4 regions of the Paenibacillus sp. FSL P2-0121 genome follow, and region 1 is predicted to be linked to each of the others. Evidence: riboswitches for the same ligand, from Rfam matches in the RefSeq annotation. Region 1 holds a riboswitch; each other region holds the start of a gene.
The links. Region 1 has a riboswitch for thiamine pyrophosphate ahead of MKY54_RS13275 (ABC transporter ATP-binding protein). Riboswitches for the same ligand answer to the same signal wherever they lie in the genome.
Positions count from the first base shown of each region.

Region 2: another riboswitch for thiamine pyrophosphate. It lies ahead of MKY54_RS02115 (ABC transporter substrate-binding protein); the one in region 1 lies ahead of MKY54_RS13275 (ABC transporter ATP-binding protein).
Region 3: another riboswitch for thiamine pyrophosphate. It lies ahead of MKY54_RS10040 (thiamine phosphate synthase); the one in region 1 lies ahead of MKY54_RS13275 (ABC transporter ATP-binding protein).
Region 4: another riboswitch for thiamine pyrophosphate. It lies ahead of thiC (phosphomethylpyrimidine synthase ThiC); the one in region 1 lies ahead of MKY54_RS13275 (ABC transporter ATP-binding protein).

Region 1 covers NZ_CP150245.1:3,018,520-3,026,251, forward strand. The annotation lists gene thiM (hydroxyethylthiazole kinase) at 1-520, opposite strand, end outside; gene MKY54_RS13265 (ABC transporter substrate-binding protein) at 562-1,599, opposite strand; gene MKY54_RS13270 (ABC transporter permease) at 1,596-2,372, opposite strand; gene MKY54_RS13275 (ABC transporter ATP-binding protein) at 2,353-3,048, opposite strand; TPP riboswitch at 3,247-3,350, opposite strand; gene MKY54_RS13280 (amino acid ABC transporter substrate-binding protein) at 3,573-4,409, shown strand; gene MKY54_RS13285 (amino acid ABC transporter permease) at 4,463-5,131, shown strand; gene MKY54_RS13290 (amino acid ABC transporter ATP-binding protein) at 5,145-5,897, shown strand; gene MKY54_RS13295 (S-layer homology domain-containing protein) at 5,993-6,649, opposite strand; gene MKY54_RS13300 (transcriptional repressor) at 6,968-7,447, shown strand; gene MKY54_RS13305 (TIGR00266 family protein) at 7,521-7,732, opposite strand, start outside.
Region 2 covers NZ_CP150245.1:476,988-484,719, forward strand. The annotation lists gene MKY54_RS02090 (WecB/TagA/CpsF family glycosyltransferase) at 1-471, shown strand, start outside; gene MKY54_RS02095 (hypothetical protein) at 881-1,252, opposite strand; gene MKY54_RS02100 (ABC transporter ATP-binding protein) at 1,450-2,283, opposite strand; gene MKY54_RS02105 (ABC transporter permease) at 2,318-3,079, opposite strand; gene MKY54_RS02110 (MTH1187 family thiamine-binding protein) at 3,076-3,369, opposite strand; gene MKY54_RS02115 (ABC transporter substrate-binding protein) at 3,448-4,497, opposite strand; TPP riboswitch at 4,659-4,769, opposite strand; gene MKY54_RS02120 (hypothetical protein) at 4,928-6,379, opposite strand; gene MKY54_RS02125 (MFS transporter) at 6,452-7,672, opposite strand.
Region 3 covers NZ_CP150245.1:2,303,649-2,311,380, reverse strand. The annotation lists gene thiH (2-iminoacetate synthase ThiH) at 1-1,012, opposite strand, end outside; gene MKY54_RS10050 (thiazole synthase) at 1,046-1,813, opposite strand; gene thiS (sulfur carrier protein ThiS) at 1,869-2,072, opposite strand; gene MKY54_RS10040 (thiamine phosphate synthase) at 2,111-2,713, opposite strand; TPP riboswitch at 2,830-2,931, opposite strand; gene MKY54_RS10035 (SDR family oxidoreductase) at 3,019-3,891, opposite strand; gene MKY54_RS10030 (GDSL-type esterase/lipase family protein) at 4,129-6,195, opposite strand; gene MKY54_RS10025 (AraC family transcriptional regulator) at 6,489-7,373, shown strand; gene MKY54_RS10020 (hypothetical protein) at 7,449-7,732, opposite strand, start outside.
Region 4 covers NZ_CP150245.1:6,239,003-6,246,734, reverse strand. The annotation lists gene MKY54_RS27470 (AraC family transcriptional regulator) at 1-79, opposite strand, end outside; gene MKY54_RS27465 (beta-galactosidase) at 250-2,301, shown strand; TPP riboswitch at 2,373-2,481, shown strand; gene thiC (phosphomethylpyrimidine synthase ThiC) at 2,585-4,327, shown strand; gene MKY54_RS27455 (phosphotransferase) at 4,413-5,399, shown strand; gene MKY54_RS27450 (alpha-amylase family glycosyl hydrolase) at 5,654-7,732, shown strand, end outside.

The DNA of each region.
Region 1 (7,732 bases):
AAGTGTTTTTTCCATTCGTGATCACATCGTCTTTTCCAGTTATGATGACCACACAGCTTAACTTCCTCGCAGCAGCTTCAGCCAAAAGGACTACATCGCCTTCGCCTTCGCCAGCATCCACCCCTTTAATGGACCAACTCTCTCCAATGACATTAGCGACTTCAGCTACATTCCCCCGCAGTGCGGTGATTTGCATCTCATTCACTAGCTTTTGAGTGACAGCGGTCCGATAAGAAGTTGCGCCTGCACCTACCGGGTCAAGCACTAGGGGAACCCCGTGTTTATTAGCGGATTTACCAGCGAGCAACATAGATTGAATGGCGTAGTCATTGAGTGTGCCTATATTTAGAACTACAGCAGACGACATAGCGGCGATGTCGATCACTTCTTCGTGGGCATCCGCCATAAAGGGAGAGGCACCCAGCGCCAACAGACCGTTGGCTGAGAAATTGGCTACTACAATATTAGTGATGTTGTGGATCAAGGGGTTGGATTCCCGTACTTTGGCTAAGTAACTCATCATAATTCCTCCTCAAGCTTGTATGAATAACTAACTAAACGTTACAGATTGATAAAAGCTTCCTGTGCTTTAATATCTTCTGGTAGAAGATCGTTGGTGGATAACCACAGCTGAACCTTTTCCCAAGATGTCGGGTCTTGATAACCAAAAGATTGATCGCCAGCATTCATCAGTGGCAGTAGAATCTCAAGACTTTTTTTCTCAATCTCCTTGTCGAGCGGTGAAGTTGCATCTTCATGTGCAACCAGTAAATCCAGGGCTTGTTCAGGATTCTGCTCCACAAATTCCTGTCCTTTTGTTATGGCATTTAGAAATTTTTTAAAGTAGGCTTCAGAATTTTGCAATCCTTGTTCGCTGGCCACCAGCACAAGCTCATAATAGTCAGGTACTCCGTAATCCGTTGGATTAAGCGAGGTGACCGGATGTCCCTCTTTTTCAAGGATCAGTTGTTCATGGTTGATGAACCCGCCCATTATTGCGTCCACTTGTCCTGTAGAGATCGCAGGGATAAGGTCAAAACCTACGTCAATTAGCTTGGCGGATGAAGGATCGCCTCCATCACTCTGGATCATTGTCCGAATCATTGCTTCATAGAGCGGAATGGAGGAATAGCCGATTTGTTTTCCTGCGAGCTCTTTGGGACTATGAATACTGCCTGCCTGAGGAACCATCAGATGATTCAGTGGATGCCGCACGATAGCTGCAATCGAACGTACAGGAATTTTCTCGCCGCGTGCCATAAGTACCTGAGGCTGATAGCTGAGCGCTAGATCAATTTGATTTGCTGCTACAAGCTTTAGGGCGTCATTGCTGTCCGCAGGCATTTTGATCTCGACATCCAAACCTTCCTCTTGGAAAAAACCTTGCTGTTGCGCAGCGTATAGAAAGGAATGAACGGCATTGGGATACCAATCAAGCATAATCGTCAGCTTGTGTGACTGCTTATTTTCGGTGTTGGAGGAACCAGTTTGGGAGTTGTTATTTAGCTTGTCTGCCTTCCCGCAGCTGCTTAAGAGCAAAAGTGTGCATACTAGAAATACAGAAATAAGTCCTCGTTGTGGTGATTTTAAATGATTCATTGGTTAGATCCTCTTTTCTTTAAAAATAATTGTTCGAGTAAAGCTATCGCCAGAAAAAGCACAACACCAAGCGCGGACAGCAGAAATACAGCCGCGAACATTTCATCGCTCTGCATATTTCCGGCCATTCTGCGGCTGAAGTAACCGAGTCCTTTACTGCCGCCGAGCCATTCCCCGATAGTAGCTCCGATGACGCAGTATACAATGGACAGCTTTAAGCCAGAGAAAAAAGCAGGCAGCGCCAGTGGAATTTGGGTTTTGACAAGCAGCTGCCAGCGGTTTGCACCAAATGTTAATAATAAGTCCTTGTAAGTCTGGCCACTTGTACGAAGTCCATCATATGTACTCACTACAACTGGAAAAAAAGCCGTCAAAAACACCACAGCCACTTTGCTCCACAGCGAATATCCGAACCACATAATAAAAATGGGCGATAGCGCAATTAATGGGACCGTCTGGCTAATGATAAGGAAGGGATAGATGGCCTTTTCTACGGGGCGAAACAGGAACATTCCAATACCCAGCAATACACCAAAAATCACAGAAAGGACAAAACCTATCAGTATCTCCTGCAACGTCGCTAATAAATGCTGTCCAAATAATAATTGCCTGTGCTCGATCAATGCGATGCCAATAGATGAAGGTGCAGGGAGAATAAAGGCTGGAATCAAGTGAAGGCGAACAGCTGACTCCCAGATTACAAGAATGAGCAGTACCAGAAGAAGGAAGGGACCATAGTTGTCTAGATGTTTTTTAAAAGGTATAGGTTGCATGCAATCTTCGCTCCAACTCTGCCCGTAGTGCTATAAACCGGGGTTCATAGTTCATCTTATAATGTCTTGGTTTTGGTAGATCGACAATGATCTCCTGTAATTCGCTGTGCGCACCGCCAGATAATAAATAAATCCGGTCACTGAGCAATAGTGCTTCTTCCAGATCATGAGTGATGAGCATAATCGTCTGATTCAGTTCACCCCATAACTCCAACAGCCAACGGTGTATCTCACGTTTGGTCATGGCATCGAGAGCGCCAAAGGGCTCATCCAGCAGCATAAGGCCACTTCCGCCTCCAGCCACTAAGGTGCGCAGAAATGCGACTCGCTGTTTCATTCCTCCCGAAAGTTCATGGGGATAAGCCTTCTCTACATCTGTTAAGCCGAAGCGGGCCAACATTTCCCGAATCTGAGTGATTGTTTCCTGTTTACTAAATCTGGGCATGATCTCCCAGGGCAAAAGGCAGTTGTCGAGCACTGTTCTCCAAGGCAGCAATAAATCCTGCTGAGGCATATAAGCGATCTGACCTAAACGACTAGCGGTTGAGGGGAGCGTAGGGAGTTTTATTTTTCCATGAGTAGGTTCGAGTAAACCGGCAACCGTTTTGAAAAATGTGCTTTTCCCGCATCCGCTAGCACCTACTACGGAGACGAATTCCCCTTGCCTGATATCCATGGATAGTTTTGCGAATACAGGGGGTTGTTCAGTTTCCGGAAAAGAGTAGGTTAGGCCTTGAATAGATAAAATGGTCGTGATGATCTAACCTCCTAATATTTTTGTGGAGCGCCTAAACAAATAAAGACCCATCCATTTCCAGAGGAAATGAATGGGTCAAAAAGTTCATTCTGCATAATAACACTTAACATGCTTGATGAAAATTCTGCTCCACTTCCCTCCGCTGGTATGATCCAGATCAGGTTCCAAGGGTCCGGAGCTTAAAGCTCCGTCTCAGTCGGCCGACTCCCCTAGTGAAATAACAGGTCCATATTAATTTGTTTATAAATATACCATATCTTTCTGAGAAGTAAAGAGAGAAAGAAGTGAAGGATTAATCCAAGATTGGGTAAGATATAAGTAGAAATCTAGTTAATATTACAATTCCGATGTACATAATCGGAAAAAAGTATTGACGATCATGTGATGGCAGTGTACTATTCAATTTACCGGAAAAAAACCGGATAGAGAGAGGGGATTTAATAATGAAAAAATGGAGTTTAACTATTATATTGGCGTTAACCGTGGTCCTTGTAGCGGCTTGCGGCAATAATTCGAATACCAATACGGCTGCTGAACCAACAGCTGGAACGAATGGTGGAGCAGCATCTTCAGCGCAAAACAGTTTGGAGGCTGTGAAGGCCAGCGGCAAATTGCGGATAGGTACAGAAGGGACTTATGCACCTTTTACTTATCATGACACTGCGGGGAAATTGACGGGTTTTGACGTGGAAATTGCCGAAGAAGTAGCCAAACGTTTAGGTGTTGAAGCAGAATTTTTTGAAACTCAGTGGGATGGTATTTTTGCTGGGATGGATGCGAAACGGTTTGATGTCATTTTTAATGAAGTTTCCATTAACGAAGATCGCAAAGTGAAATATGATTTCTCTGAACCCTATATTGTATCCAAGGCAGTATTGATCGTGAGCGAAAACAATGAGGATATTAAGACCTTTGCTGATCTAAAGGGTAAAAAAGCCGGACAATCCCTGACCAGTAACTTATCCGACATCGCTCGTGAGAACGGTGCTGAAATCGTAGCTACGGACGGTTTCAATCAAGCGATGGATCTGCTGACTTCGGGACGTATTGATGCAACTGTGAATGATGGCTTGTCTTATCTGGATCTGAAAAAACAAAAACCAGATGCAAAAATTAAAGTGGTTGATGAGATTCCTGAAGGCTCACAAAGTGCTGCGGTATTCCTGAAAGGCAATGATGAGCTGGTGAATGCGGTCAGTGATGCGATTAAAGAGATGAAAAGTGATGGAACGTACTTGAAAATTTCCGAGAAATACTTTGGAGCTGACGTTTCAAAATAATACAAGGCTAGCAAGGCTAATTAAGCCTAGAAGCTAAAAAGGATGTCTGAATAATGGATGACCGCAAAATACAAATTTTCTTAGATACACTGCTACCCCTGCTTAAAGCCGGGGTGGCTTTTACCATTCCGTTGGCGCTACTTTCCTTTGTGCTTGGATTGATTTTGGCGATCCTAACCGCGTTGGCACGTCTTTCACCGTGGGTAATTCCGAAGCTAATCGCCCGTTTTTATGTATGGGTCATTCGGGGAACCCCGTTGTTAGTGCAGCTATTTATTATATTTTATGGTTTGCCGGCTGTTGGTATTGTACTCGACCCTTTCATTGCCGCCACCATTGGATTTACCCTTAGCGTAGGGGCTTATTCATCGGAAATCGTACGCGCTGCTATCCTGTCGATACATAAAGGCCAGTGGGAAGCTGCCTTCTCAGTCGGGATGACTCGTGGGCAGGCTCTGCGCCGCGTAATTCTGCCACAAGCTGCACGCGTTTCTGTACCGCCGTTATCCAATTCTTTTATTAGCTTGGTCAAAGATACATCGCTTGCAGCGATCATCACCTATACGGAGATGTTTAGAACTGCTCAGCAGGTAGCCTCTACCACTTATGAGCCTCTGTTGGTATACTCCGAAGCAGGATTGTTTTATTTAGTGTTCTGTTCTGTGCTGTCGGTGCTGCAAAATTACTTGGAGAAACGACTCGATCGTTACTCTGCGACCTAAAGGAGAGATACTTGTGATTGAAATCATTAATTTGCATAAATCCTTCGGCGCACTCCAAGTGTTAAAGGGTATTGATCTGAAAATGGAGCATGGAAAGGTACTTGTCATTATTGGGCCATCCGGCTCCGGAAAGACCACACTGCTGCGCTGTTTTAATCTGTTGGAAATCCCGGATCAAGGCAGCCTGTCACTCGGGGATATCACCATCAATTTTACAGATCATAAGAAAATTCCTCAGAATTCCGTATTGGCCCTTCGGCAGAAAACAGGGATGGTCTTTCAATCGTATAATTTATTCCCGCATATGACTGCGCTTGGCAATGTGATGGAGGGACAGGTAACTGTCCTGAAGCGATCCAAGGAAGAAGCGCGTAAGCGGGGGCTTCAGCTGCTGACTAAGGTGGGTTTGGCTGATAAAGCTGATAACTATCCACATCAGCTGTCAGGTGGACAACAGCAGAGAGTGGCCATCGCCCGGGCTATGGCAGTAGATCCAGAAGTGTTACTGTTTGATGAGCCCACTTCGGCGCTCGATCCCGAGCTGGTAGGGGAAGTGCTCAAGGTTATCAAACAATTAGCAGCAGAAGGTATGACTATGGTGATTGTGACCCACGAGATGAAATTTGCCGCCGATGTAGCGGACCGGATCATTTTGATGGATGGCGGTCATATCTTAGAGCATGGAACTCCGCAAGAAGTGCTGGAGCATCCGAAGAATCCCCGGGCTCTGCAATTTCTGAATAGACTGAATGGTGAAGAAGAGTAGAAAGACAATATACAAGAAAAAGCAGCTCGGGAATCATCCGGAGCTGCTTTTTCTTGTGTAGATTATTCAAATGAGAAGAGTAACTGAAATTTGGCTTATCCTCCAGTTTTCAGGAACTCCAAAGCGTTGTAGAGCATAATCGCTGCTTCGGCACGGGTGAGTTCGCTTTTTGGATTAAACTTTCCGTTAGCGTCTAGAGTATTGATCTTGTATTTCAGGGAGCGCTGAATACTGCCTTGATATGCAGGGGTCAGTGACGCTTCATCGGCGATATCTACTGGAACGATATTGATCATCGGCAGATTACCAACGCCTTCGATCGCTTGCACTAGATAGTTAGTGAATTGCTCTTTGGTCATAATTAGGCTAGGATCAATGTCTTTTGGAAGCTTAACTTGATTGTAATAAGCATTGATAAAGGCTTCAGCGTACCAGGCTTTGTCTTTTACTTTTGTGAACAAGCCGCTGGCAACAGGAGCTTTGTTAAAGTCAATGGCTGCGAGGCTGAGCTGGAGACCGCCGGAGATAAACTGAATCCCTTGGGCTGTAGTTACCTTAGAGCCAGGGAGAAATTGAGATTCGCTGACACCTTTAATTAACCCTTGATTTTTTAAAGAAATGATTTTTTCTTTGCCGTTTATGTTATCAATATCCTTAAAGGTGTTCCCAGCTGCAAACATCTGACCACCCAAAGAAAAGGAGAAAATGGCTACGGTTGTGATCGCTGCTAGTGTGCTCTTTTTCATGTTCATGTCTTTTCACCTCGTTGTATGGATAGGCTCCTTAGCCTTTGTCACTCCTTTAACGTTGTAAATTATGGAAAGGTTGCGGTCTAATCTGTATTATTTCACGAAAAAGTAGATTTTAATAGAAATATGGGCCAGATTGGGGTGTAGTACTTTGGATAAGTGGCATGAAATGATATAATGATGTCAGGCTCTTTTCATTCGTGGTTAATTTTGTTATGATTATATCGTAACGATTACTATTTATGGTTTGTCTTAACTGCATAAATAGGAGCGTCTCAGAGGGTACGGATGTTAAATCGTTCCGGGAAGGTAGGAGACCAAATGGATCAAATATCAAATATCAGTCAATTGTTTGCGGCGCAAAAATATAAATTAACGCCTCAGCGTGAAGCTATAGTGAACGTTCTGCTCGACAATGAGAAGGATCATTTAAGCGTAGAAGAAGTATATATGCTTGTTAAGAACAGCTATCCACATCTGGGCCTGGCAACGGTATACCGTACACTTGAGCTTTTATGTGAGCTACACATTGTAGAGAAGATGAACTTCGGAGACGGAGTTGCCCGTTACGATTTGCGCGGGAACGATCATTCGCATATGCATCATCATTTGATATGCAGCGTATGCGGTCGGTTGGAGGAAATTAAGGACGACTGGCTTGTGGAGCTGGAGAGAAGAGTGGAACGTGAATATGGCTTTAACGTCACGGATCACCGCCTTGACTTCAAGGGTACTTATGGAACATGTAAACGTACTGGCTGCAAAAAAGCAAAAGCAGAAGCAGATAAAGCAGTCTCGTAAGATTGCTTTCTAACCTAAAGACACAGGCTTTCTCTAAGCCTGTGTCTTTTTTGATTACTGCGTTCTAGGAAGTCTAGCTTCGAGTAGGTACAAAGGATTTGATCCACGTTCCGAAACTGCCAGGGTTACGGCTCTGAACGAGAATTACACCTTCTCCACGGAAGCGGCAGACAAGTGCTTCACCACTAGTTATGCTGTTAAGCCAGCCAGAGGCTGCCTTTTCCACCTTGTAGTCCATATAGTCTGGCCATGCTACGAGGTGTCCGTTATCGATAATCATTTCTT
Region 2 (7,732 bases), 2.5 Mb from region 1:
CTTGAGCTTTTGGAGCAAGGAAATAGCTTGGGATGGAGTTTTTATTTCTTGGGAACAGATGAGCTTACCAGCTGTAAAGCGGTCGAAAAGATCACGGAGTTATATCCGAATGTGAAGATTGCAGGAAGACATAATGGTTTTCTTACCAAGGAAGAGGAGCCTGCCATTGTAGCAGAAATACAGCGCGCACAGCCAGATTTCCTGATCGTTGCGATGGGTGCGCCATACTCTGACAAATGGGTATATAAGCACAAACAGGAGCTTACGCAGGTAAAAGTTGTTTTTGGCGTGGGGGGCAGCTTAGATGTAATAGCGGGAAAAGTTACTCCTGCACCAGCGCTATGGAAAAAACTCAATCTAGAGTGGTTGCATCGACTTTTGTTCGCTCCCGTTGCGAAGGGACAAAAGTCGCGATGGCGCAGACAGGCAGTGCTGCCCAAATTCGTGTTCCGAGCTATGATTAGGAAATGAAGAAAAGGCCTCGTTTATGGGGGCCTTTTTTTGGTTCGGTTGGTGGGAGAGGAGGAGGGGGCAGATGTGAGAGTAGGAAGTAAGGAGTAGGGGGAAGAGTAAGAGAGATTAGTGGGAGTAAGGTGAGGAGTATGAGCAAGAGTGAGTAGTGAGTAGTGAGTAGTGAGATTGAGGTAAGGAGTAGAGTAGAGTAAGTAGTGGGAGTATGTGTAAGAGTAGTGAGTAGAATGTAAGTGCGACTATAGCTGTGACCTTTAAACAAATTAATAATAATAAACAACACCGATTCTGGTTGATGCCATAGTCTCGTATTTAATTCAAACTAAAAGCTAAAGAGGAACAATAAGGGCAAAAATGCCCCTGAGTCACTGGAATTCCGCCGAAGTGGGAAATAGAAAGCAAAAATGCCCTAGATCGGGTGCAATACAGCCCGACGAAGCAAATCAACGGTATAAATCCCGTAGAATGAGCCAAATCCGGCCCGACGAAGTGAATCAACGGTATAAATCCCGTAGACTGAGCCGAATCCGGCCCGACGAAGCAAATCAACGGTATAAATCCCGCAGAATGAGCCGAATCCGGCCTGAAGCAGCAAATCAACGGTATAAATCCCGCAGAATGAGCCGAGTCCGGCCCGAAGCAGCAAATCAACGGTATAAATCCCGTAGACTGAGCCGAATCCGGCCCAAAGCAGCAAATCACCGGTATAAATCCCGTAGACTGAGCCGAATCCGGCCCAAAGCAGCAAATCACCGGTATAAATCCCGTAGAATGTCCCCAACCCGCCCGGTTACTATCCATTACCAACAGGGAGTCGGTTTTCGCCACACATTTAATGTGATCCCTACTATGATGAGTGAAATTTGTTTAATTGAGCAGATACATCCGCGTCAATTATAAATAGGGCAGGAGTTTATCGCTGCAAAATAAAAAACTGACACCGCTATACCAGCGATATCAGTTTACAGTTTTTAGCGATTAAGCTAGCGGCTGCCTATTTTTAGCTTGTTCCTCTCGCATCCACTGTGACAACTGGCGTTTGAGCTTAAGGAATTCGGGAGAGTCCGTAATCTCATCACGGCGTGGCCGCGGAAACGGCACATCGACTGTATGCAGAATGGAGCCGGGGCGGCCGGAAAATACATAGATACGATTAGAGAGCAACAACGCTTCTTCGATGTTGTGAGTAATGAACAGCACAGAGCGGCGATTCTCTTCCCACAGCTCAAGCAGCCAGCGCTGCATTTCACTGCGAGTTAGTGCATCGAGTGCGCTGAAAGGTTCATCCAGCAACATTAGCTCCTGGGGAGCGAGCAATGCTCTGAGAAAAGCTGCACGCTGCTGCATCCCGCCAGACAGCATATGCGGATAAGCATGTTCGAACCCGCTTAACCCAACCTTGGTAAGCCACTGGCGCGCTTCCTCGCGGGCTCCATCCCGCAGTGCACCTTTGATCTCCCCAGCAAGCAGCACATTATCCTCAATTGTACGCCAAGGAAAAAGCGCAGGCTGCTGCGGCATATAACTAATTTCACCGCGTTGACCTGTAACGACCTTACCGTTCATGCGGATCGTGCCTGCATCGGGTTTCACAAGGCCGCCAATCATATGGAATAAGGTGCTTTTTCCGCAGCCGGAAGGACCAACGATCGAAACGAACTCTTGTTGCTCTACCTTGAGAGAGACATTATTCAGAACTTTCGTCTCACGGCGACGATGGGAAAAAGATTTGGAGATGCCGCTCACTTCAAGGGCGGGTGCCACGGTATGAGCTTCAGGAGAGCTTATGACTTCTGTTGTTCTGTGTTGCATTTGCGTCGCTTGAGACATACAGGCATCTTCCTTTCTATGAGTTACGGCGCGGCTTCCAGCGAACCAGCCATTTTTCCAGCAATGCAATAATAGCAAAGAGTACAAGACTTAAAAGTACAATAATAACAATAGCAACAAACATCCGATCCGTACGATATGCGGATTTCTGCAGAAGCATATAATAGCCAATACCTTTATCCGCGCCAATCCATTCAGCGACCACGGCGCCCATAACCGCATAAGTAGCAGATATTTTTACGCCGGAAAATAGTGCCGGGATAGAAGAGGGCAGCTCCAGCTTGGTGAAGATTTGCCACTTGCTTGCGCCAGCCATTTTCATATAATTCATCATGACCTGATCACTTTGGGCCAGACCGCCCATCGCAGCGACAGCTACCGGGAAGAAACATACTAGTGTAATCAGCACGATTTTGGGCAAAAGACCAAAGCCGAACCAGATAATGAGCAGGGGTCCGAGCGCGATGGAGGGAACATTTTGACTCAGAATAATAAGTGGATAAAAAGCCCGTCTAGCCCAAGGCAAAAGATGCAAAAGCAAAGCAACGATCAGGCCTACCCCCGTACCAATGGGAAAACCAATTAAAGTGAGCCGCAGCGTAGCCATCGTATGTGCCCAAAGACCAGAAGCGTTACTGGTGGATTCACGAGCAATATCAGCAGGACTCGGCAGAATCCAGGATTCAATATGAAATACAGATACAGATAGCTGCCATACGGTTAAAAAGAAGACGACCGCCACAAGGGGCGGCCATATTAGCTTCCAGGTCGATCTCACAGCCGATATTTCTCCGTCAATTTATCCATGCTGATTCCGTTAGGATTATGAGCGATTTTGATCTGCGAAATTACGCTTGGACTGCCTGCTTCGATCAACGCCTCCTGCATCTGACGCACAACCTCCAGCAGCTCGCTAAGCTCACCTTCCATTGTGGTTTCCAGTGGATTCACTTGATGTTTAACACCGGATTTCTGAATGACCTCAATCGCTTTATCTACGTATGGGATGGAATCCTCATTGTTCGGAGTTTTTGGAATTACTTGAATGCTTAGTAGGGTGTTAGCCACAATAATCAATCCTCTCATTTTATAAGGTAAGTTCAAAAAGCCAACTTTGATAACGAAGTAATTCATTACAATTGTTGTTTACTCCGCCGGTAAAAAATCATTACTGAATGCACTAGCAGCATCCAGCGGTTTATCCAGCAACTTCAGATCATACATCCAATCGCCGTAATTTTGCCAGACCTCGGTTTTTTGCTCGCCCCAGCGGGCAGCATCGTCCTTGTATTTTGGGCTAAGCCATTTTTGGCTAGCTAGGACAAGGTCGGCGTCCAGGTCAGGAACGGCCTTCGATAACATACCGGCAGCCTCTTCCGGATGATCTATGGCATATTGATAACCTTTTGATGTGGCTTTCATGAAGGCCTTCACCAGATCAGGATGATCTGCAATTTGCTTCTCACTCGTCGTCAGCACAGGCGTGTAATAATCGAGCTGCGGCGCATAATCCTTTAAGTACAGCATATCCAATGGCTCGCCACGCAACTCAGCCTCAACACCAGTCCAAGCGTAGAAAATCCAGGCGAAATCAATGTCACGTTTGACGGCGGTAAAATAATCAGCTTCACCGATACTGATCAGCTTCACCTTTTTCACATCGCCACCTTCAGGATCCATGATAGCTTTCATGGCTGCTTCTTCGGCCGGTGAGCCCCAGCCTCCGTAGGTTTTACCTTCGAAATCCTTTGGTGATTTAATATTGCGATCTACTGGAGCAGCGAATCCCGACGTATTATGCTGAATAATAGCTGCTATCGAGACAAGGGGTACGCCTTGTAGACGGGCTAGTGTTAATCCTTCTTGGGCGCTGATGCCAAATGCGGCTTCGCCAGAAGTAACCATAGTATCAGAACCCGCTGCGCCTGGCTGAACGATCTCGACGTCCAGACCTTCTTCAGCGTAGTAACCAAGATCCTTAGCTACGTATAGACCGGTATGATTCGTGTTCGGTGTCCAGTCGAGTGCGACTTTAACTTTGGTGAGCTCTTTTGGAGCATCCGTCCCAGCCGCAGCAGTTGGATCAGTAGCATTTGCTTTGTTTCCGGCTGTATTCCCATTGTTGCTGCCGCATCCGGCAATGGCAAGAATGAGTACACAGGTGAGGCACAACGTAAGTGCTTTTTTAAGGTGCATGTCTTCTTCTCTCCTTTAAGGTTACAAGAATCCCGTCTTCACAACATGAACCGTAAAGTGTAGTATGTACGTTTTTCTACATCTTTTAGTGATCTTACAAAAAAAGCGCCCCGAGTGATCGGGACGCTGGCTTGGCGCAAGGTTAGTTAAGGTCACAGGGACCAGAACCAATTGGCGATTCCTACGCTGGCATTATCCAGATCAGGTATAAGGGTCAGTATCTTGTGGGATACAATCTCAGCCGGCCAATTCCAGCACCCCTGGTTCTATGAAGTTAACGGGTATTTCTATGTGCAATATAAGTAAGTATAAGTTTTGTACCCATACTTTATATCTTATATTTCTCGCATACGGTGTATTATAGACGGCTGTACTCAGAATGTCTAGTAGTGCACTCCTGAATTTTTCCAATCAAGTAGTTTCTTTTTTGCTAGTCTAGATCTTTATATTTTTTGCGGTGACGCCGTTTAAGCTCACTAACCAGCGCCCCTAGCGTGAGGACAACGCTGATCAGAATCCCGCTCATGATCACGAAGAGGGCAAGAAATTCAAAGGGAGAATAACCAATCATTTTACTCCATTGAATCTTTCCATCCAGATCGTCAATGACCTGATTCATGCCGTAAATCCCGCTTACTACCGTAAATACAGTAAGAATCATCAGCAGATTATCCCGTCGCTTGGATTGAAACTTATCCTGATACTGAAACAGGTCATTTAAGGTTTCTTTCACTTCCTCGAACAAAGCGTCGTTTCCGTATACTTTACGCAGCTGAAGAAATATCTCCCGGCCCTGCGACTGGGAAATCAACTCCAAGAAGTAGAACTTTGCCGAGAACTTATTAATGGAGTAGATTAGATTGTCTATTTCCTCATAATCATGATTAATCCGAAGTCGGGAGTGCATATTGGCGAGCTTTAGCAGAACGATTTTGTGGAAAATATTGAGTAAAAATCCGTAATAATATTGCCCGTACATCTGGTTGGCTAGACTAACAGCAATCTCCTGTTCAGCGCGGGTCATGCAGCAAAAGGTTTGCTCATTCATCATATAATATGTGTCTGGACCCCAGCGATTATAGGAATGCTCATGACAATAGTTTGCAATATACGCTGGATCGCTGGCACTGGCATAGGGCTTTCCGTTCAGATTAATTCCATCAAGCTGTGAGGCGCGATAGCGTAGATTTACACTAATCTCATCAGAGCTTTCTTCATTCTGAAAGCCGTAAAAAGCTTGCACCTGCATTCTTTCATCTACGAAAAAAGGAAGGGTCTCGAAATAAGCCCCATTGATATCCGATTGATCCAGATATGGCTCCAGTCCATCCACCAAATTTCGGAAGACAAAATCCTCTACCATCTCATAGGTCTGTTCCCCGCAATGAATATAAGTGTAATCATCCTGTATGAAGGTATTCTCTAGCGCACGGAAACGATCTGCGAATTCTAGGGCAATACTAAAGGGAATTGAATCCCCCTCCAGCTGGACACGTATCGTCACGAATCCAAGCTGAAAAGGACATATGAATATATCCGTCGAGAGAATTTTGAAAAATATAGATTGCTGCGGAATCTCCAGAATGCAGTCGAGATTATTTACTCTGGAAAAACGGCGAAACGAGTCGGCATCCTTCCTGCGTGGAAAAAGGACATGTGCAGCAAACGGTAAATAGGTGCGCTCCATTCGTTCATGGGAAACACAGTAGCCATCTCCGTAGTAGGCAGCTTCAAGCTCTTTATTATCCAGAAAAAAACGTGTGAAGCCGTCGTCCTGTAATTGCTGGATAAGCTGCTTAGAATCGCCCTTTTTTATAGAAAAGGGAAATATAAACTGCATGAGCGCAGTATGTAACAAAGGCTCAGTTGAAGACTCATTCATTCATCGTCCATCCTTGTGCTCAGAATATGCTTATAGATCACATTACCCTAAAAGGATAACGTTGATACTGTTCTAAATACGGAAACTCTTTCCTTTCACCGCTTGCATAGATTGGAACCTCCATGCGGCAATGCTAAGCAGAAACAAGAAGGCGGCAAAAGCGGCAAGTAATCCGGCTGTTTGTGCCACTTCTAAATGGTCCATAGACCAGCCCATAAACAGAGGTAGCAAAGCACCGCCAACACCTCCGGAAGCAATCATAATGCTGGGTGTTGACTCTTCGGTGCCAGGCAGCATTTTGCTGGAGTAGACTAAAGCAATGGAGAAAATACCGGACATAAACAGCCCCAGCAGCAGAATTACAATGAAAGCAGCCATTCGATTGTCAGTGAACGGAAAGAGTGCCAGCAGTAACAAGGTTAGTAAACAGCTGCTGAGAATGTACACGCGATAAGATATTTTTTCGGCAATTACACCCGCAAACAATCTTCCTGTAGACATCGCCAGCCAAAAGAAAGTGACTGTCAGTGCTGCGGCAGACTCCGTCATCCCTAGCTTGGCAATAAAGATAGCCGGCATAAAGTTGACTAAACTCATCTCTGTGCCTACATAAAGAAAAAAGAAAACGATGAAGATCCCTAACAGAATCCATTGCTTACCTTTATACGGAAATTTTTTGTTAGAACGTGAGCTTGAGGATTGCGAATTGTCTGCTCCTTGGACAGAGGCGCGTTCATCCAGCATTCGTTGTAGATTACCGAAATGCCCTCTTGTCCAGAGGATAAGAGAAATTAAGGAGAAGGCAGCGACGATTAGAAAGGCCAATCTCCACGCTCCGGCAGCAATGAGCGGACTGGCGATAAGCGGCATCACGAGTGCGCCTATCCCGAATAGCACTTCAAGCCGGCTCATTGCAATAGCAGTTCCTTCGGTTACAGCACCAATAATAATGGTGCCGATAACCGCTTCGATCATCCCGAAACCAAAACCTGCGGCAACAGCGATAACATACATCCAGCCCCAAGGCGGTAGAAAGGCGTAGGCAATTTCTGCAACTAGTAGAAGACTGGTGGCAATGAGGATGCCTCCACGTTTACCGAAGCGGCGATTAAGCAGGGGAGAGACCAACACACCTGCTAAAAAACCAGCGAATTGACTAAAGATTAATTCACCGCCAGCACTATAATTTTGATCATAATGTTGCAGTAGAACGGGCAGAATAGATCCCAGCACAACATGTGCCAGACCGATAACGAAGTAGGAAAGACAGCCGATCCAAATCAGTTTTTTCACGAAGTAAGCTCCTTATCTTGAAGTAGTTTATGAGGTAAGGTCGGATTCAATGTGAACCTG
Region 3 (7,732 bases), 710 kb from region 1:
TTTCGAATTGCGGAGTTCCCCCTGCATTAGTGTGACCGCCCACCTCAGTAGTGACCCCGGCTGACATCTTTGTTATTCCTAGATGAATTAAATGATCGCGTAGAGAGGCAGGCTCTCGTGTAGATAAAGTAATGCCCGAACGGGGTAAAAATAACCGGTATGCCAAAATAATCTGCACTAGCGATCGGTCGGTAACATCACACTCCGGGTTAAATTCCCCTAAATAAGGCCGAAACCGTGGAGGTGACAGACTGATCTCGCAATCTGGATACCGATCCTGCAAATAGCGGGCATGCATGGCACTTTGGAATGCCTCTTGCCGCCAATCATACATCCCGAGCAACGTACCAATATTCACAGAACGAAAACCTGCCTGACAGCCGCGTTCAGGTGCATCCAGGCGATTCCGGTAGTTTCTTTTAGGCCCTTTAACATGCAGCTTTCTGTAAGTCTCCTGGTGGTACACCTCTTGGTATAGTGTTAATCCATCCACCCCTGCTTGAAGAAGCTCTTTATATTCTGCAGTTGATAGAGGATTTATCTCAATACTGACAGAGGAAAAAAATTCCCTAAGTACATCTACACAATCCTTAATATATGAGACAGGATTCTCCCGGCGCGATTCACCAGTCAAAATGAGGATATGCCGCAGACCTGTAGCTGCAATCTTCTCAGCCTCCCTGCGAACCTCCTCCAAGGACAGCTTTTTACGCGGAAAATCATAAATGGAGCTGAAGCTGCAGTAGGTACAATGATTCACACAAAAATCCGCAAGATACATCGGTGTGAACAGCTGCATCGAATAACCAAAATGTGCACGGGTCAGTCGCTGTGCAGCCAACGCCATCTCCTCTAGCAGCGGCGTTGCTGCCGGAGAGAGCAATGCCAGCAAATCATTTTCGTTCAGCTTGTCTTTTCCAAGCGCCCGCCTAACGTCATCCTCCCGGAACTCCTTCCACAGCTGCTCATAAGGATACTGCTCCAAGCGGGCCAGTGTGTCAAAAAAGCTCATGCTAATCTTCCCTCCTTTCGTGACCTATCAAATTCAGTTCAAAAATCCAGTCAACGGTGACGAAGCAAAAGCAACTTCTTCTACAGGACCGAGTCCTGCCAAATAAGCTTTGCGGCCAGCGGATATCGCCTCGCGGAACGCTTCCGCCATGACGAGCGGATTACGTGCCGTTGCAATAGCCGTATTAAGCAGAACAGCAGCGGCCCCCATCTCCATTGCTTCCGCCGCTTCCGAGGGCTTGCCAATCCCGGCGTCTACAATAATCGGCAAATTCACTTCTTCAATAAGAATACGCACAAGCTCCTTAGTGCGCAGGCCGCGATTCGTCCCGATCGGCGCACCAAGCGGCATCACAGCAGCAGCACCGGCATCTCTCAGACGTAAAGCAGCCGAAAGGTCCGGACTCATATATGGCAATACTACAAAACCCTCCGCTGCTAAAATCTCTGTAGCTCGTATGGTCTCCAGATTATCTGGAAGCAGGTATTTCTGATCATTGATCACTTCGATCTTGACCCAGTTCCCCAGTCCCGCAGCTCTTGCTAATCTTGCAATACGGACTGCCTCTTCCGCTGTACGCGCTCCTGAGGTATTAGGCAGAAGAGTCATGTGGCCGGGAATGTGGTTCATGATATTTTCTGCTCCACCTTGCGGGTCCACTCGGCGAAGCGCTACAGTAATCACCTGAGAACCAGAGCTTGCGATCACTTCGGGGATCAACGTATTCCGGCTATATTTTCCGGTTCCGATAAATAATCTACTGGTTAATTCGATACCGCCAATATGTAACGGGTCATGCATGAAATTACCTCCCTTTGGTTCTTATAAATTTCTCAAAATTCTATACCGCTCCATCTCAACCCCCACCAACAAAGTGCACCAGTTCCAAACGATCATCCTCGCTCAGAGCAGTACTTTCATAATTCTCCTTACTGACAATTTCTCCATTCAGCTCAATGATCATCAGACGACCTGACCACTCAGGAAGACTGATCAAATCAGCTATAGTTTGAATACCACCAGAACACTCTGCGGATTTCCCGTTAATCAACAGCTTCATTCTGAATCACCCCCTTCGCCCGTGCTGTTACCTCCAGGCTATGAATGAACCGCCTTATGAATAGCTTTGGCGGCCTCATAAGGATCATCCGCTCCGCAAATACCGGACATCACAGCAACTCCTGCCGCACCTTTCCTGATGATCTGCGCCGCATTAGCGGGGCTAATTCCGCCAATCGCAATTACAGGAATAGAGCTGGTCTTCACCGTTTCTGCAAGCAGCTCTAACCCACGTGCGGGCAGCCCTAACTTGCTATCCGAGGGAAATACATGACCAAACAAGCAATAATCAGCTCCCTGCTCTGAGGCATTCGCCGCTTCTTCCGGAGAATGAACCGATCTCCCCAGCCGAAGCTGAGGTGCAATTCGCCGGGCTGTACCCGGACTCAGACTGTGCCAGGCCAACTGAACCCCCGCGGCACCAGCTGCCAAGGCTACATCTATTCGGTCGTTGATTATCAGTTTGGTAGCGGGCATACCGGCAGCCAACAGCTCCTGTGCCGCAGCGAGTAGTTCGTGTGCAGGACATTGCTTATCTCTCAGGTGAATATAATCGACCCATATCTGCACCGTGACAGCTAGTTCAACAAAATGTCTCAGTTGCAGCTTGCCGTCTGATATTAGATGGATCTCAGCTTGCAATATCACGATCTCCTCTCTCACTTCCCTATAGGTCAGTAAAAAACAAAAAAACTGCCTCCCGTAAGGAAGGCAGTCAGAATCTGTATATAGACGGCACTATAAATAGCTCGATAACAGAAATTCGTCCTCCACTTCCCTACGCTGGTCTTAACCAGATCAGGTTCAAAGGGTCCGGAAATCCATTCCGTCTCAGCCAATCGGCACCCCTAGTGACATAAATATACAATTTTAAAATGCTAACGTGGTTTATAGTAACATATTTTTTTATTGAAATACACCCATTTATTCACATTAGCTGTACTGATCTAACCGTTTACTACCTCGCCACCATTTACATGAATAACCTGTCCAGTCACATAACTGGAATCGTCAGAGGCCAGATATACATAGGCTGGTGCCAGCTCTTCTGGTTGTCCAGGCCGTTTCATAGGCTGTGTACCTCCAAACTCGCTAACCTGTTTTGCATCAAAGGTAGAGGGAATCAGCGGTGTCCAGATTGGACCTGGTGCAACACCGTTTACCCGTATGCCCTTCTCTGCCAGATTCGTGGACAAGGATCGTGTGAAGCTAAGAATAGCTCCTTTAGTTGATGAATAGTCCAGCAGCTGCGGGCTTCCGCGATAAGCGGTAATTGAAGTTGTATTTATAATGGTAGATCCTGCTTTTAAATGAGGCATAGCTGCTTTTGTTAAATAGAACATCGCAAATATATTCGTACGGAAAGTACGCTCAAGCTGCTCGGAAGTAATATCCTCGATCTTAGCTTGCGGATGTTGCTCTGCCGCGTTATTGATGAGAATATCAAGCTTTCCTAAGCCCTCCACCGTCTGTTTAATAAGATCCTTACAGAATTTCTCGTCACCGATATCACCTGGAATTAGGATACATTTGCGGCCTTCCTGCTCGACCTGACGTTTAGTTTCCTCTGCATCTGAGTGTTCATTAAGATATGAAATGACCACATCAGCGCCTTCTTTAGCAAAAAGCACAGCAACTGCACGCCCAATTCCGCTGTCTCCACCGGTAATTAATGCCGCCTTGTCTTGCAGTTTACCTGCTGCTTTATAATTTGCCGGCTCGTATTTGGGCAGCGGCGTCATTTCACTCTCAATCCCTGGCTGATGATGCTGCTCCTGTGGGGGTAAGGTTTTTGTAGCTTGTTTATTGTTGCCTGACATCTTCCCTATCTCCTCTCGTTAAGCAAATTGATAGTTAACTGATCGTCTTAGGATGGCACAACTATGCACGTTTATACGCTGGGTTTGTCATTTTCTTAAATTGCTTTACGAATCTTACTTACCACAATGAAAGTAGAAATAAACAACCGTGAGAGATACACTGCTGTAAGTGGAGAGGAATTCACTGCATACAAATAGACACAGCATCGCTGCTGTGCCTTGAATTGTTCACCCTGACTATTTTAGAGAAGAAACATGATTTTCTGCATTCACTTCATGTTCCAGCACCCACATAAAGTTCAGAGCTTTGGCCGCTTTCTCCCGGGTCACTATAGCTTTAGGTTCTAGTTCTGTCCCATTGACCATTTCGCCTCTGGCAATCCCCACTTCAGATCTAATGAGTCCTAATTCATATGCACTTTTCACTTTTGAAATTAAATAAGGAGAAATGTCCGCTGTATCAACAAGCTGCGTCCAGGATACAAGAGGATAGTACATCGCACCTCTAGCTCCTGGCTCCAGATTCGAATCATAGCCAGGATCTCCTGGCACTACTGCTATGCCGTTATAATCAGTCATGTACTTAGGTTTATTAGCAAACTTTATTTGGTAAACGTCATAGAGAATAGCACCCATCGTTTCACGTGACAGCTTACCTTTCGGATAATAGGCAAGATCTGATCTTTCCACTTTCATTAACTTAGAAATACTGCGTGTGAATTCAGCAACTGTCATCACCGTATCCGGATTAAAATTTCCTTGACGGTCTTTGCCCATTACTCCCAGCTGGATTAATTTCTCAATTTGATTACGGTAATAAGCAGCTTCCCCAGTCGTCGTATCATTCGTTATTTCCGGAAAAATCTTACCCCAGTTCCCTGTTAGTGCCGCATGCTTAACGTTCCCTTTAAGGTAAGCAGTAATGGAGGCAGCAGTAGAATCGCCAGTAGCACCTTTCTCTACAAGCTCCGTAACAATCATCCGCGAAAATTGTTTGGAGAGCGCTTCTTTAAAATGAGTCCCATCGACTTTCTTTGAAGGATGCCCGTTAGCGTAACTTCCGTCATTTGTTTTGCCTGGCGTTTCTCCGGCTTCAATTGACATGAAGAGGGATGTTATTGCTTCTACACCGATCTCGTTATAATATTTCAGACTTTCCGAGTTAAGGTCAATAAGTGTAACTCCAGATTCATCTGCGACCCGTTTAAGAATATCTACAAACTTTCTTGATTTAAAAGAATTTTCATAGATATATCCCGGACTTGCATTCCCTTTAATTCTGGACATTGGGGTTACCAGTACTGGTATCATACCCCGGGCTTGAATCGCAGGGAGATAGACTGCTTTAAGGTAATTTTCATACATTGCTTCTGTCGAACCTCTGCCGTAACGTCTGAACTCATCTGCGCTCTCATCATTGTGTCCGAATTGAATAAACACATAATCCCCAATGCTGCCATTCAGTAAAATGTCGTTCAGTCGACCTTCTGTATAGGCATTTTTAAACGAGCGTCCCCCCATGGAATAGTTAGTTACACTCAATTTATGTTGATTAAACATACTGCCAATAATCTGGCCCCAACCACTCATTGGTGCTTCGTCGAAGGTGTAGGACTTGACCGTAGAATCTCCAAGTATAAATAAATTCGGAAGAGCTCCAACTGCTCTATGCTGAGGCAAAATCGGTTCCAGTATGATCTCCTCAATCCCCACAGCTGTGTTCACTTTGTTCGGTTCGATCTCAATATCTATATGGTCACGGCCGTTTACATACGTATAAGTCCACTCTTTCCCTTTGGCTACAGCCGTATGCTTGACGGGTACAAGCTTTGCAGCGTCCCAATGTCCACTTTTCAACAAGCGGCTGGTCTGCATTCCGGATACTGACACGATCCCATCCTCTGCGTCAGAAGTCGTTTTTACATATACGTTGTAGGTTCCAGGGGGAGCATCCATTCGAAACGCCATTCCGTAGTTGTTATAATTATCTTTCTCAGATTTAGGTTCAGCAAAAAAAATAGGTTCTGTGATGAAAAAACCTGTTCCATCGGATGTAATTGAGTCGGTGTGCACTTCTCTGGCGGGTAAAGCGTTGGTCTCTTGAACAAAACCATAACCTAAAGATGAGTCATACAATTGTGCACCGCGATTAGGATCATACCTAACGGATTGATATCCTGTTTTAACTTGGTTTGTAAAATTGAACTTGTATACGCTTGCAATTTGGGTTGGAGGTTGCCTCTCTGCCCCATCTTTTATAAAGGCTGCCTCTGTTGTACCGTGAGTAAGAGTCAATGAAGCCATTAGTAAAGAAGATAAGATTAGTATATTCCTACACAACTTTCCCACTTCATTACACTTCCTTCCGTTTCTCGAAATACTTCCCTAGGTTCCTCCATTATCCCTGTTCTCTAAAGTGATTCAAATGATGATTTCATTCTTTTTTTTGACCTTTTGTAAAGAAAACTATGGAATGATCAACGGCTCGCACTGCAAAACGGTCATATGTATAGGTATCCTTGATATAATTAAGAACATCCCTATTGATCCTAAGGAGGAGAACTCCTATCGCTTACAAAGTCAGCTTTCCGAACATTATGAGTACACTGCAGCTGATCGGTGTTCATTATCGTGTAGCAGAACCTGGGTGGGCATACCCTGATCATCATCACAAAATCTTCGAACTATTGTATTGCTACGACGGCAACTCCCATCAATATGTAGAAGGAAGTTCCATTGCCTTTGGTAAAGGAGATTGGTTAATTATTCCACCTGGCTTACGTCATTATGTAGTTAATTCTGGCCTGAGCAACTATATCTACCTCTCCTTTCATTTCGATATTGACGATTTAAAGTTTCGTGATTGGTTTCAGTCTCAAGCTGTACAGAAATGGAATAACCAGCAAATGCAGCATTCGGGATTAAATCACCAACTGGAACATTTGGATGAATTTATTAAGAACAATATTCTCGCCACGACGGCCTCCACTGGATTTCCCGAGGAAATTGAAGAAATGATTCTTGTAAAAGAAAGGCTTCGTTTGCAAGCGATCATCCTGATGATTTTGACTGAACTCATTGATGTACAGCTCTCGAATTCGGAGAATTCCAACGCAGCGCGACAAGCAAACTCTTTGTACGAGGTGGAAACTGCTCATCAGATCGAAAAATATATTGCAGCCAATATTCATTTGCCGGAGCTCACGGTTAATTTGATTACTGAGCAGCTTTGCTTAAGTCGGGTGCAGTGCCATAAGTTGTTTACAAAGGTATATAAGATATCTCCTAGGCAGTACATAACTAATCTAAGATTAAAGAAGTCAAAACATTTGCTGCTTCATACCGATTTAAAAATACAGATGATTTCTGAACAACTCGGGTTTGCTTCCCAGAGCCACTTCAGCCGACAATTCAAACGATGGACGGGTGTTTCTCCGTTAAATTACCGGCCGAAGTCTTATACGGATCCTATCAGGGATTAACGGAATGAAGATAAATTACCGGAACATACGAAAAACCCGCTCTCCATTACGGAGGCGGGTATAATTCGCTGTAAATTAAACTATGTCGTTAAACACCATAAAGAATACCATCAATAGCAATGACACCGTAAGTAGTGCACTAAGTGTGCGCAATTTGCCAGTCTCTGCGCTAACGTCGCGGTTCTCACGAATTCCAGCTGCTGCAAGACGCAAAGGCTTGCTCATAATACCGCCAAGCGCAAACATCGCTAGCAGTAACACAACAACAATAATCATCCACGCTACTGAATAATCACCTTTGGTCATCATGTAACCGCCTGTAAGGAGTTGGATCACCAATCCATACTGCGCAAAACGAT
Region 4 (7,732 bases), 3.2 Mb from region 1:
GAGTGTAATGTCCCAAAAATTCAGGATAACAGACATATTTCGAAAAAGCCGGTGTCGGCAAATACCATTGTTTCTTCATGTTTGGCAGCACCCGTTTCTGTAGCGCAACAGAGCGCAAGTTGGATTAAGGCAATGAACGCAAGATTGTTATATGATAGCAATATTTTGTTATATAAGACCTCTTATCATTGATACTACAATAGAATTATAAAATATTGAAAGCATATTTTTAATACTTTGGAGGTAATGATGAAGAAACCTGTCGCAACTGAAAAATTCGAGCTTGGCGTCTGTTATTATCCGGAGCACTGGCCAGAAAACATGTGGGAGGACGATTATCGCCGGATGCGTGAACTCGGCTTTACGATCATTCGGATGGGCGAGTTTGCTTGGTCTATTTTTGAACCGGCAGAAGGGCAGTTTCAGTTCGGGCTCTTTGATCGGGCGATTGATCTAGCACATAAATATGGTCTTCAGGTTGTACTTGGTACTCCGACGGCGACGCCTCCAGCTTGGTTGACTGATAAGTATCCCGAAGTTTTAAATGTAACCTACGAAGGTGTTACACTTCAGCATGGCATGCGCCGTCATTATAATTACAGCAGTCCTAAATACCGGGAACTGTGTGCACGTATTGCAGAACAAATGGCTGAACATTACGGCAATCATCCGGGTGTAGTTGGCTGGCAAATTGATAATGAGCTCAACTGTGAGATCAGTGAATTTTATTCGGAGAGTGACCATAAGGCTTTCCGGGAATGGCTACAGCAGAAATATGTTACACTTGAGCATTTGAACGAGGCCTGGGGAGCTGTTTTTTGGAATCAAAGCTATAGTGACTGGTCTCAGGTCTATCTTCCACGTCCGACTCCAGTACCGAAGCAACCCAATCCTCATCAGGCATTGGATGAAAAACGGTTTATTTCGGACAATACAATTTCTTTTGCCAAAAACCAAGCGGATATCATCCGTAAACTTGCCCCTAAGCAGTGGGTAACCACGAACGGTCTGTTCGGGCATCTCGATAGCCATGAAATGACGGATGAACTGTTGGATTTCTTCAGCTATGATTCCTATCCTCAGTTCTCTACTATTTTTTATGACCCGAATGAGCGGAATCCGCTGAATGATAGAGGCTGGGGACTGTCGTTATCTGTTGTTCGTTCGATATCCCCGAATTTCTGCATTATGGAGCAGCAGTCGGGCCCGGGTGGCTGGGTGAACCGGATGGATATGCCTTCTCCAAAGCCCGGGCAGATGCGGTTATGGACTTATCAGTCGATCGCTCATGGAGCAGATATGGTGTTATATTTCCGCTGGCGGACAGCTACGATGGGTAATGAAATTTATTGGCATGGAATCAATGACTATCATAATCAGCCTAACCGGAGAGTGCGGGAAGCGGGGCAGATCGGTCAGGAGCTGGCAGCAGCAGGTCATGCGTTTGTCGGTACTCGTAATCAGGCTAACATTGCTATTGTTCGTGATTATGACAATGAGTGGGATGGAGAATACGATGTTTGGCATGGCCCGTTTATGTGGAAGAGCAATAAGGAGTGGTACAAGGCGCTTCAGCGGAAGCATATCCCGAATGACGTACTCTATTTACGCAAAAAAACAACGCTGGAGGAGCTTGCAAGGTACGACGTGCTTATCTATCCTCACCCAGCGATTATGACAGATGAGACAGCAGCACTGCTGGATGAATATGTTCAGCAAGGCGGCAAACTGATCTTCGGCTGTAGAACCGGCTATAAGGATGAGCACGGTCAATGTTATATGCGTCCTTTCCCAGGTGCTGCTAAGGATCTATGCGGGATCACAGTTGAAGAATTCACAATGGTTAAGGGCAGTCGTCAGCCAACAACAATTAGCTGGTCGGGCGTGACCGAAGTCGTTACAGGAGCAGATGACTTTAATGATATTCTCAAAATAGAGGAAGCTTCGGTTGAAGTGATGGCGGTTTACGCCTCTGATTATTATGCGGGAAAACCGGCGGTAACTAGAAATCGTCGCGGCAAGGGTGAGGTTTGGTATTACGGAGCCGTATTTAATGAACAGGCAGCGGCTGAGATCATAAATTTAATTGATCTACAATCGCCAGCAGATTGGCTGGAGCTCCCAGAAGAGGTAGAACTGCAAGTCCGTACCGGAGCTTCTTCCAGTTATGCTTTTTTGCTTAATTATAATGAGACTCCTGTCACGATCCATCTTCATGAGACCAAAACAGATTTACTGAGCGGCACAACATTGTCGGGCGAGGTGCTTCTGGAAGGATTTGGGGTATTGGTGTTAAACTAACGTATACATTGATCTCACATTTGAGTAGATTTGGATAATTCTCTCTTTTCGGTTATACTTTGAAGTAGCAATTATATAGTCACGGGAGCTTGGTGGGACCAGGCTGAGAGGATAGTTATAACTATCGACCGTCAAACCTGATCTGGATAATGCCAGCGGAGGAAATGGAGCTCTATTTCTATTTGTCTACTCTAAGGCCGCATCTTATACAGATGTGGCCTTTTCTATGTGTGGGGAGTAGACCGTCTCCGCTTGATCAAATCACCTTATAGGAGGAATTGAGATGACAAGCGAATTGAACAACGATCCAATCAATCTATCAGCTTTTCCAGCAAGTCAAAAAGTGTATGTAAAGGGTTCACGGTCTGATATTCAGGTGCCTATGCGGGAGATCTCACTTAGTCCAACTGCGGGCATAGACGGCGAAGAGGAGAATGCTCCAATTCATGTCTATGACACAAGCGGGGCTTATACGGATGCTAATATTCATACTGATATTCGTCAGGGGTTAGAGCCCAATCGTCTGAGCTGGATTGAGGAACGAGGGGATGCGGAAGCGTACGAAGGAAGAACCGTGAAGCCTGAAGATAACGGGAATGCAACGGGAAAAGCTGTGGCGGAAGTGTTTCCAGCGCTCCATAGAAAACCTTTGCGAGCGAAAAAGGGGCGTAATGTCTCTCAAATGCATTATGCACGCAAAGGGATTATTACTTCTGAAATGGAATACGTTGCGATTCGTGAGAATGTGACACCGGAATTTGTAAGAGATGAAGTAGCCCGCGGCCGCGCCATCATTCCAGCGAATATCAATCATCCAGAGAGTGAACCAATGATTATTGGACGCAATTTTTTAGTGAAGATCAATGCCAATATAGGAAATTCCGCAGTATCCTCATCCATAGAAGAAGAGGTAGAGAAGATGAGATGGGCCACCCGCTGGGGTGCAGATAATATAATGGATCTCTCCACAGGTAAAAACATCCATACGACACGCGAGTGGATCATCCGTAATTCTCCTGTTCCTATTGGAACGGTGCCTATCTATCAAGCGTTGGAAAAAGTGAATGGGAAAGCGGAAGATTTAACGTGGGAAGTATACCGTGATACGCTCATAGAGCAAGCGGAGCAAGGGGTTGATTATTTTACCATTCATGCAGGGGTTCTGCTTCGTTATATCCCGTTGACTGCACAACGTATGACAGGCATTGTTTCAAGAGGTGGCTCCATCATGGCGGCATGGTGTCTTGCGCATCATCAAGAGAACTTTTTATATACACATTTTGAAGAGATATGTGAAATCATGAAGCTGTACGATGTTTCTTTTTCCCTAGGCGATGGATTACGTCCGGGTTCGATTGCTGATGCGAATGATGAAGCACAATTTGCCGAGTTAGAGACGTTAGGTGAATTAACAGCTATAGCTTGGAGTCATGATGTACAGGTAATGGTAGAGGGTCCAGGACATGTGCCGATGCACTTGATTAAAGAGAATATGGATAAGCAACTTGAAACTTGTAACGAAGCCCCTTTTTATACATTAGGTCCACTGACTACAGATATTGCGCCTGGTTATGATCATATTACCTCTGCTATAGGTGCAGCGATGATTGGTTGGTTCGGTACAGCTATGTTATGTTACGTAACTCCGAAGGAACATCTTGGCCTGCCTAATAAGGAAGATGTACGTATAGGGGTCATTACTTATAAAATAGCGGCTCATGCCGCAGATTTGGCGAAAGGGCATAAAGGAGCACAAGACCGGGATAATGCTCTTTCGAAAGCCCGTTTTGAATTTCGTTGGCGTGATCAATTTCATTTATCGTTAGATCCTGAGCGAGCGCTCGAATATCATGATGAGACATTGCCTGCGGAAGGCGCTAAAACAGCTCATTTCTGTTCCATGTGCGGGCCGAAATTTTGCAGTATGAAGATCTCTCATAATATCCGGAATACGACGAGAATTGAATCAGGAATGCAAGAGAAGGCGCAAGAGTTTCTCCAAGGCGGGAGCCTCATTTATAGATAACTTTTTCTGCTAAAAAGAAATATCTAAAAGAAGTCGTCATTGGCGGCTTCTTCTTTTATACTTTGAATAGATAGGAGTTGATGAATTGGAAGCGATTCGTTCAGAGGAAGCCATTTTAGAGGATTTAAGTAATAGTTTCTATCATTTTTTTGGATTGAAAGTCCTTCATGCTACCCCAATAAAACGTGGCTGGTTAAATCTTAAATGGAAAATCATAACGGATTCAGGACCATTTCTACTTAAACAATACAACAAAAAAAGATATAAATTGTATAACCCAGAAGAGCTGAACTTTGCTTTTTCTCAACAGAAAAGACTGTATCTACAGGGGCTCCCATGTCCCGGATTGTTGGCTTATAACCATAAAGTTTTATTGGAATCAGATATGGGAGAGACGTTTATGGTTATGGAATATTGTGAAGGGCGTGTCATAGAGCCGGGCAAAATTAACATCCTTCAAATGTTTGATTTGGGTCGTGGCACAGGTAAAATGCATCGTTTATTAAATGATGGGACCCTTAGTTTGAAAAGAACCCCACAATTTATTCCCCAAAGCCCTGAGGAACGTTTAGAACATTGGAATGTACTCCTACAACAATCAAAGGAAATGGGCAAAACTTCACTCATCACTGACCTAGAGATACAACTGAGAGCGACTGAAGAAATAGATCCGGAAATATTCGAAGGACTTGTAGCTGGATGGGCACATCGTGATTTATGGGTTGATAATCTTTTATTTCAAGATAGCCAATTGTCTGCAATTCTAGATTTTGATCGGTTCAAATATGATTATCCGCAGCTTGATGTAGCGCGAGCAGTGATGTCATGTGCTTTAGATGAAGATTTAGATGGAGCGCTAGCTTCAGCATTTATTGACGGATATCGTGAGGAACGAACGGTGGAGCAAGGGGATTTAACAAAATCATTGCAGTTGTTGTGGTATATGGAAAGCCCGTGGTGGATTAATGCCGCGATGGACAAACATAGTGTACCTCCAAAACGTTTTGCAAAAGAAATGAATTGGCTGGCTAAGAACCTGAACAATTTACCTGCTATCTTAGGGAACTTATAGTGAAAACGATTGAATTATAGCCTAAAAGATGCATTGACCAGCAAAAGTTTGGCGCCTATAATCTTAACAAGGAAAATCCATCAGATATAGAGCTGTTTGTAAACGCATACAATGAGTTTTTTCCTTATTAATCATTGAAGGAGGAGATCAAACCTATCAAGTATTTCTTTTTTTCTCATTTTTGCAAACGTTTGCACCCCACGATGGCGCTTAAAATCGTAAGCTGCACTTAAAATTATGAGGAGGTTATTTACTTGGTATCCAAACAATCCAGGCGTTATATTTCGTGGTTAATTATTTTTTTACTCATTTTTAGTTTATTTGGTTTATCGGGTGGAGCATCGGCCAGCAATACGGATCATACAGTCACCTATACAAATCCTACAGCGGCAGCTGTGACCTTACATTGGACTACGAATAACTGGGCTAATACTACGGACACGGTGATGACCAAAAATGGAACCACGTTCATCGCCAACCTCAATGTTCAGGAAGGTGCTACCCTAATTTATTGTTATCACATCACGGCTCCAACGGATAGTTGGGACAATAACGGCGGGAAGAACTGGACGGTTGTTATTCCGGTCGCCGGGAAATACGAAGCAGAGAGTGCATCCTTGTCTGGTGGTGCAAAAGTAAATACGAATCACACCGGATATTCGGGCACTGGTTTTGTTGATGGATATACAACTACAGGAGCAGCCACCACTTTTAACGTCCAGGCTTCCGCAGCAGGGTCCTATAATGCCACGCTTCACTATGCTAATGCATCCGGCAGTGCTAAAAAGGTGTCCATTTATGTCAATGGAATAAAGGTTACACAGACAACATTAGCCAACCTGACCAACTGGGATACATGGGCAGACCAAACAGAAACACTCTCCTTACAGGCAGGAAATAACACGCTTGCTTATAAATATGACTCAGATGATAGCGGGAATATTAATATCGACTATGTGACCCTTTCGGCCGGAGCTACACCAACACCAACGATAACTCCTACCCCAACAGTGACGCCAACACCTACGGTAACTCCTACACCAACAGTGACGCCAACACCTACGGTAACTCCTACACCTACGGTAACTCCTACACCTACGGTAACTCCTACACCAACAGTGACGCCAACACCTACGGTAACTCCTACACCTACGGTAACTCCTACACCAACAGTGACGCCAACACCTACCATAACACCCACACCAACGCCAACGCCAACGCCAACAGTGACGCCAACACCTACACCTACTTCAGCGGGGCTAACCGTTCACTTTAAGAAACCAGCAAGCTGGAATGCAGCGATCCGCATCCATTACTGGAATCTGAATCCGGCAACCGTTCCGACTAGTGGAGCGTGGCCGGGAATACTGATGAAATCGGACGGGAACGATTGGTATAGCTATACTGTTCCAAATGCTACAGGGGCAAGCCTGATCTTTAATGACGGCAATGGCAAACAGACGGCTGACTTATCTCGCAGCGTAAAAGAGGGCTGGTATAACTCAGATAACGTATGGTATGACGCCAATCCAGACGTTCCTAAGGTTCCGGTGATATCCGTCTCTCCTGTGCCCAAAACCTATGATTCTGCCCAAACGGTGACACTATCCAGTACAAATAGCGGCGATAAAATTTATTATACGACCGACGGATCAACACCTACGACAACCTCAACGTTGTATACGACTCCAATCCAAGTACCTTCTTCTTTGACTATCAAAGCATTCGGCGTTAACTCTATAGGGCAAGCGGGTAATGTAGGCTCTTTTGCTTATGTGATTGATCTGAATGCCGATTTGCAAGCTCCGATTATCACTGCGAATCTGCCTGTTGGGAATTCGAGCTCAGCGGTTTCCGTATCTTTTAATATAAAAGACAACAAGGCGGCAACAACCACAGCATATTACACAGATAATGGTACGGAACCAACAACGAGTTCAAAAGTCTATATTTCAGGCAATGCACTAACATCTCTTGCGGGACCGTCTATCTTGATTAACAAGACGACAACCTTAAAATTCCTTGTGATCGATGGTGCCGGAAATGAAACCAAACAGAGTTTTGTTTATAACATTGGTAATAAGGGTGATTTTCGTGAAGATACGATTTATTTTGTAATCACTTCCCGGTTCTATGACGGTGATCCGAGTAACAACGAGCATGCATGGGAGGATGCCAAGGCAGGAAATCCGGACTCGGATCCAGCTTGGCGAGGGGATTTCAAAGGACTGATTCAAAAGCTCGATTACATTAAAGCCTTAGGATTCAGTGCCATCTGGATTACACCTGTGGTGCAGAATGCCAGCGGTTATGATTATCATGGGTACCATGCA